2 regions of the Parapusillimonas sp. JC17 genome follow, and region 2 is predicted to be linked to the other one. Evidence: predicted binding sites of a transcription regulator. Region 2 holds the regulator's gene; the other holds the start of a gene.
The links. The regulator FNR, encoded in region 2, switches genes on or off when oxygen is low (the NO sensors DNR and NnrR bind a similar motif). The targets are predictions, from matches to a motif close to TTGATNNNNATCAA.
Positions count from the first base shown of each region.

Region 1: a site for FNR is predicted at 1,698-1,711, ahead of ubiU (ubiquinone anaerobic biosynthesis protein UbiU). Genes of this name have one in related genera too.

Region 1 covers NZ_CP197474.1:829,908-833,311, reverse strand. The annotation lists gene ubiV (ubiquinone anaerobic biosynthesis protein UbiV) at 1-584, opposite strand, end outside; gene ubiU (ubiquinone anaerobic biosynthesis protein UbiU) at 610-1,641, opposite strand; gene rpsI (30S ribosomal protein S9) at 1,842-2,234, opposite strand; gene rplM (50S ribosomal protein L13) at 2,244-2,672, opposite strand; gene ACSBPU_RS03960 (TRAP transporter substrate-binding protein DctP) at 2,926-3,404, opposite strand, start outside.
Region 2 covers NZ_CP197474.1:2,594,288-2,597,691, forward strand. The annotation lists gene clpB (ATP-dependent chaperone ClpB) at 1-394, opposite strand, end outside; gene ACSBPU_RS12400 (LysR family transcriptional regulator) at 711-1,619, shown strand; gene fnr (fumarate/nitrate reduction transcriptional regulator Fnr) at 1,753-2,481, shown strand; gene ACSBPU_RS12410 (hypothetical protein) at 2,513-2,767, opposite strand; gene ACSBPU_RS12415 (FixH family protein) at 2,801-3,049, opposite strand; gene ccoG (cytochrome c oxidase accessory protein CcoG) at 3,071-3,404, opposite strand, start outside.

The DNA of each region.
Region 1 (3,404 bases), 1.8 Mb from region 2:
TCCGGATGATCCATGCAGACGTACTGGCAATTATCCTTGGGCAGGTTCCGGTTGCGCGCGGTAAAGCAGCGCGCCGAGAAGGCAAGCGGCATGCGGCCATACGCGAACACTTCCGTCTGCATGCCCGCGGGCCGTTGCGCCTGCATGAATCCCAGCTTGTCGCGCCCCATTTCCAGCGGCATCACCCAGCGGCGCGCGCCTTGGTTCGCGAGCAGCGCCAAGGCGGGGGCGCTGTAGAGATTGAGGAAGGGGCCCGCGACAAAAGGCCTGCCCTCCAGGCAATGCACGGCACCCATGTCGTTGGCCTCGACCAGGTAGCGATCATTCGCCGCGATCTTGCGCAGCGTGGACAGATCGCTGCCGGACTCCAGCAGGACCTGAGTGGACAGGACGACTTCCTTTCCGGCGGCCTCCAGCATGGCCGCAAGTTCGAGCCAGTCCGGCAGGCGGAGTTCATGACGGCGCGAACATACGGTTTCGCCGAGATAAACGATATCGACCGGCGCTTCCGTCACGGCTTCGTAGAATTGCATCATGGCGATGCGTGGCCAGTAGTACTGGACCGGACCCAGGGCAAGTTTCAAGACAGCGGCTCCTCAGTGTTGCGGTTCATTTCCATGGGCGATGATAGGCGCCCAAAGTGTGCTGTTGTCCCTCGGCCACCTTGTTCAGTTCGTTCATCCACGCAGGCCTGACCGAATAGCGCTGCAGGCTGGCAGCGCAATGGTCGATGGCCTGCCGCCATACCTTGGTGACCTGGGCCACGTAGGCGGGGCTGCGCTGCCGCCCTTCAATCTTCACCGCACTGATTCCCATCTGCATCAGTTGCGGCAGGATCTCGAGCGTATTGAGACTGGTCGGTTCCTCCAGCGCGTAATAGTTTTCCTCGGCCACGTCGAAGCGGCCCTTGCATAAGGTGGGATAGCCAGCGTTCTCGCCGTCGGCGTAGCGATCTATCAGTACGCCGTTCAAGCGAGACTCCAGGCCCTGCTCCGTCTGCTGCCAGCGCACCGACTTTGCGGGGGAGCAAACGCCGTGCGTGTTGGGAGATTCGCCCGTCGCGTACGAAGACAGCGCGCAGCGGCCCTCCACCATGACGCAGAGGCTTCCGAAACCGAACACTTCGATCTCGAGCGACGTATTCTCCGTGACGCGCTCCACCTGCGCCAGCGACAGCACACGCGGCAGTACGGCACGGCGAACGCCGAAGTGCTTCTGATAGAAATTGATGGCTTCGTAGTTGGTCGCCGACCCCTGGACCGACAGGTGCAGCGCCAGTTCGGGATAGCGGTTCGAGGCATACTGCATCAAGCCCAGATCCGCCAGCAAGATGGCGTCTATGCCGGATCCCGCAGCCTTGTCGACGGCCTCGCGCCAGGCCTCACAGCCATCCGCCTGCGGGTAGGTGTTCAGGGCGAGCAGAACTTTGCGCCCCCGGTCGTGGGCGTACCGGATGCCGTCATTGATCGCCGCCTCATCGAAATTCAGGCCTGCAAAATTGCGCGCGTTCGTCGCATCGCGAAACCCCAGGTATACGCAGTCCGCCCCGTGGTCGATAGCCGCCTTGAGCGCCGGCAGGCTTCCTGCGGGGCATAGCAGCTCGGGGGGCCGAAGGGAATTAACTGCGGGAAAAGCTGACATGGACAAGTACCTCTCGAAACAAGAGGCCACTATACGGACGCTACGGGAACAGGTCCTTAAAGCAGATCAACGTTTCGCCATCATCCAGGGGTCAGACCCCGTATGGGGTCTGACCCCAGAAACGCCCAAAAAAAACCCCGGCACAAGGCCGGGGCTTTTGCTGCCTGGCCGTCTGGCCAGGCATGCGTGCGAGCACGCAATTAGCGCTTGCTGAACTGCTTGCGACGACGCGCCTTGTGGAAACCGACTTTCTTGCGTTCGACTTCGCGGGCATCGCGAGTGACGAAGCCGGCTTGCTTCAGGGCGGTCTTCAGGGACTCGTCGTAGTCGATGAGCGCACGGGTGATGCCGTGGCGGACTGCGCCGGCCTGGCCGCTTTCACCACCGCCGTGAACGTTGATGTGGAAATCGAACGATTCAAGGTGGTTGGTCAGTTCCAAAGGCTGGCGTACGACCATGCGGCCGGTTTCGCGAGCGAAGTATTCGTCGACGGGCTTGCCGTTGACGACGATCTTGCCCGAGCCTTTCTTCAAGAACACGCGGGCCACCGACGTTTTGCGACGGCCTGTTCCATAGTTCCAATTACCGATCATGACCTATCCTTAGAAATCCAGCGGTTTGGGCTGCTGAGCAGCATGAGGATGCTCTGCGCCGGCATAAACCTTGAGCTTCTTGGCCATGGCGTAACCCAGCGGGCCTTTCGGCAGCATGCCCTTGACGGCTTTCTGGATGGCGCGACCAGGAAAACGCTCTTGCATTTTCTGGAAGTTGGTTTCGGTGATACCGCCCGGGTACGTGGAGTGGCGATAGTACTTTTTGTCTTGCGACTTGTTACCGGTCACAACGATTTCGGCGGCGTTGATGATGACGATGTAATCACCGGTGTCAACGTGAGGCGTGAATTCTGGCTTGTGCTTGCCGCGTAAACGACGTGCGACTTCGCTGGCCACACGACCCAGGACTTTGCCCTTGGCGTCAATCACGTACCAGTCACGTTTGACTTCATGCGGCTTGGCCACAAAGGTCTTCATGATGGTTCCTAATATTTGAAGTAAAAAGACTTGCCGGATTCCCTTCAGGTCCCCGGTAAGCCACGGTTCTCCAGGCCGACCACTTGCCAAAGCGTTGTTCTTCGCCCGTGCAACAGTCTGGAAAAGCCCATCATAATAACATAAGTGGATGCCATGCCAGGCTTTTTTCATGGGCCGCTCTTCCGGATCGCGGCGCAAGCCCAGCAGAAAATGCAAAAACCGCCCGTAGGCGGCTTTTGCAGTGCGCGGCGCTTTATTTCTTCTGGTTGGCCAGCGCGATGCCCAGGTAGTTGTCGTAAGAGCCTTCGCCCACTCGGAACCAGGGAACAACGCTGTCGCGGAACGCCATGTAATGGTCGTGGATCTTCTTGAAGTGTTCGCTCTTGGCGCAGAAATCCTTGTAGGCTTCTTCGGATGCCTTGAAGGAGGCGTCCATCACATCGCGGGGAAACGCCTTGAGCACTGCGCCGCTGGCAATCAAGCGACGCAGGGCGGCGGGGTTGTTGGCGTCGTAATCGCCCAGCAGCTTGCCACCGGCGGCACGCGAAGCCATTTCGATCACGGCCTGATAGGCCTTGGGCAGCTCGTTGTAGGCCGCGTCGTTCACATAGAGCGACAGCTGCGCCGAACCTTCCCACCAGCCCGGATAATAGTAATACTTGGCCACTTTCTGGAAGCCGAGTTTTTCGTCATCGACCGGGCCGACGAATTCGACGGCGTCAAGCGTACCCT
Region 2 (3,404 bases):
GCAGCCCGGCGTCGCGCAGGATGCGTCCGACCTCACCCTTGTCATCGCACAGGGCGAGCAGGAACAATTCGCTGGCGATATAGGAATCGCCGCGCGTGGTGGCTTCCTTATCGGTACGCGCCAGCGCGGCCTGCAGCTCGCGGCTGACCTGGATATTGCCTTCCGCCCCCTGCACTTGCGGCAGGCTTTCGATATGCCTGTTCAGGGCAGGGCCGACCCGGTTGACCGCCGTCCCGGCGCGCGCCAGCAGGCTGGCCGCGCCGCTGTCGGCATCGGCAAGCAATGCCGACAGCACATGGGCCGGTTCTATGTAAGGATTGTCGTTCTTGACAGCCAGGCTTTGCGCATCCGCAATGGCCTGCTGAAACTTCGTGGTGAGTTTGTCGAATCGCATAGTCGTGTCTTTTATTGGGAGAGCATGAGCTCGAATGAAGACTATGTAGGGCCAAAAGCCTTGATTTCAAGGGCTGGCCGGCCTTTTCGAGGGGTCGTGAGGGGTCGGACCCCGTCTGTGTTAGAGGGGTCGGACCCCATTCGGGGTCCGACCCCGTGCGGCTTCCGTATTGGGGTCAGACCCATGGGGGGCTGACCCCGGACAAGTTACGGCGGCGGGGTCAGACCCGGCATGGGGTCTGACCCCTTGCATCCCTCTGCTACTATAGTCCGGTGGCGGCCGAAACCTTGCGCCGTCTTCGTCATTACCGTTCAGCATGGGTAAGTTCAAACAACTTGAAAGCTTCGTGGCCGTCGCCACGCTGGGTAGCCTGTCGGCTGCGGCGCGCGCCGAAGGCGTTGCGCCGGCCATGATCGGCCGACGCATCAACGCGCTTGAAGAGCGCCTGGGCATAAAGCTGCTGCTGCGCTCCACCCGCCGCCTGTCCCTGACCTCGGAAGGCGAAGCCTTTCTCGAAGAAGCGCAGCGCATACTGCGCGACTTGAACGAGACCGAAGCACGGGTCAGCCAGGGCAGCCTTGATCCCAGCGGCCACCTGCGGGTAACCGCCCCGGCCGGCTTCGGGCGCCGGCATGTGGCTCCCCTGCTGCCTGATTTCATCAAGAACCATCCCAACATGACGATCTCGCTCGACTTGAGCGACCGCCTGGTCGACCTGATCGAAGAACGTTACGATTGCGCCATCCGCATCGGCGAACTGGACGACTCGCAGATCGTGGGCCTGCGCCTGGCCGACAATAAACGCGTCATCGTGGCCGCTCCGGAATACCTGGCGAAACACGGCAAGCCGCAGCAGCCCAGCGATCTCACGCTGCACAACTGCCTGTCTTTCGGCAACCAGGGGAACCAGGCGCGCGGATGGCTGCTGCGCCAGGATGGCGAGCTGCGTGCAATACGGGTCAAAGGCAATATGGCCTGCAGCGACGGTTCCGTGTTGCATCAATGGACGCTCGACGCCGTCGGCCTGGCCTGGCGCTCGTTGTGGGAAGTCCGCGAGGACCTGGCGGCCGGCCGGCTGATCAGCGTACTGGATGAATATGCAGCGCCCGCCAATGGAATCTTCGCCATGCTGCCCGAACGACGCCACCTGCCCTTGCGGGTACGGGCTTTCGTCGATATGCTAAAGTCCACCTATTCGGAGTCCTCTTACTGGGACGTCAATTAGCGGAAGACACACAGCCAGTGTGTCATTTAATCACCCATACGCCATCGTGCCTTTTGACTCAGGTCAAAAGGCACGAAAATTCCCTTGAATTCCGCCTACAATAGGTTTTTTCATTCGTCCTCAGGACGATCGTATGCAAAAAAAGATCGCCGTTACGCCAGAGTCCACGCACTGTTCCACATGCATGCTCAACGAAATCTGCCTGCCCGTTGGAATGCCGCGAAGCGATGTCTCGAAGCTCGACGAACTAGTCAAAGAACGTATTCGCATCCCCAAGGGTAAAGCGCTCTTTCACCTCGGCGAAAAAACGGAAGCCATCTACGGCATACGATCGGGCTCGCTGAAAACCCAGCTTGAAGATGCATCCGGGCAAGTGCAGATCACCGGCTTCCTGCTGCCCGGCGAAATCATCGGCATGGATGGCCTGGTGGACGATCGCCACGTATCGCATGCAATCGCCCTCGAAGACAGCGAAGTGTGCGTGATCAGGCTCGACGAAATGGACCAATTGGCCCTGAAGGTGCCCTCTTTACAGTGGCAGTTCCGCAGGCTGATGAGCAAGGAAATCAACCGGGCGCACCAGCTCGTCATGACCTTGGGCGCCTTGCGCTCCGAACAGCGCCTGGCGGCTTTTCTGATCAACCTGTCGCAGCGGCTGGCGGCCTTGGGGTATTCGTCCACCGAATTCATTCTGCGAATGAGCCGGGAAGAAATCGGCAACTATCTGGGGCTGACCCTGGAAACCGTCAGCCGGCTGTTTTCGCGGTTTGCCCGCGAAGGCTTCATACGGGTACAGCAGCGCGAAGTCCATATCCTGGACATGCAAGGCCTGCGGCAGCTATCCGGAACCGACTGCGGCTAGGTCAAGCCGAGACAGGTTCGAGCCGACACCGTCATTCATTGATGGGGTCGCCAAACTCGTCCAGGACGCGGCCGCGCGGCGCCAAATGCAGGGTCAGCGCGCTGGAAACCGCCGCCATCAGCCAGAAAAGAAAAAAGCCGCCCGCGTAGACCTGCTGACGGCTGGCGTGTATATGCCCAAGAAAGGTGATGTCCAGCGGGTCTATCAGCGCGAAAACGGTCGCGCTGGTTGCTGCTGCAAGCAGGAAGGATGGCCACAGAATCAACATTGCCGTCACATGCCTCATAAAAGTCTCCGGTCTGATTTTTTTATTATCTTATCAGGGTTCCGGATTTGGCGGCGCGGTGGGCGCTTCGACGGGCGCCTGCTTGGTCACGACGAGGCCGCGCTTTACCCCGCCGTCTTCTATTGCCTGGTCGCTGAAATTCTGCACGGCCAGCACGATGGTGATGATGCAGCCCACGATGGCGGCGGCCGGACCTGCCATGATGATCCATGGCCAAGGTTCGCGCCACCAGGGCTTGCTGGGTCCTACCGCCCTGGCCGCGTCGGCTTCTGCTTGTGACATTTTTGTATCCCCGTCAGTCAATCATTTGGGCACGAAGAAGCTGGAACGTTCCACCACCGTCGTTTCATCGCCTTCGTCGTAGTGGCCCACCGCATGGAGCTCGATTTCGTGCAGGCCCGAAGAAACCTGGCCGGCCGGAGCGCGGACCACGAATGGAACCAGCCTGTTCGATGCGCCATCGACCTTCACCGTCGTGCCGCCCTCGTCGCCCGCCATCACGGACAGCTCCGGCAACCCGGTGGCACTGAAAGTGAGCGTAACGGGCGACTCGGATGTGTTGATCAGTTGCAGCCTGTATACGTTCTCTATCATGCCGCCGGCAACTTCCCGGCCCAGCGAGCCACGGTCCCGGATA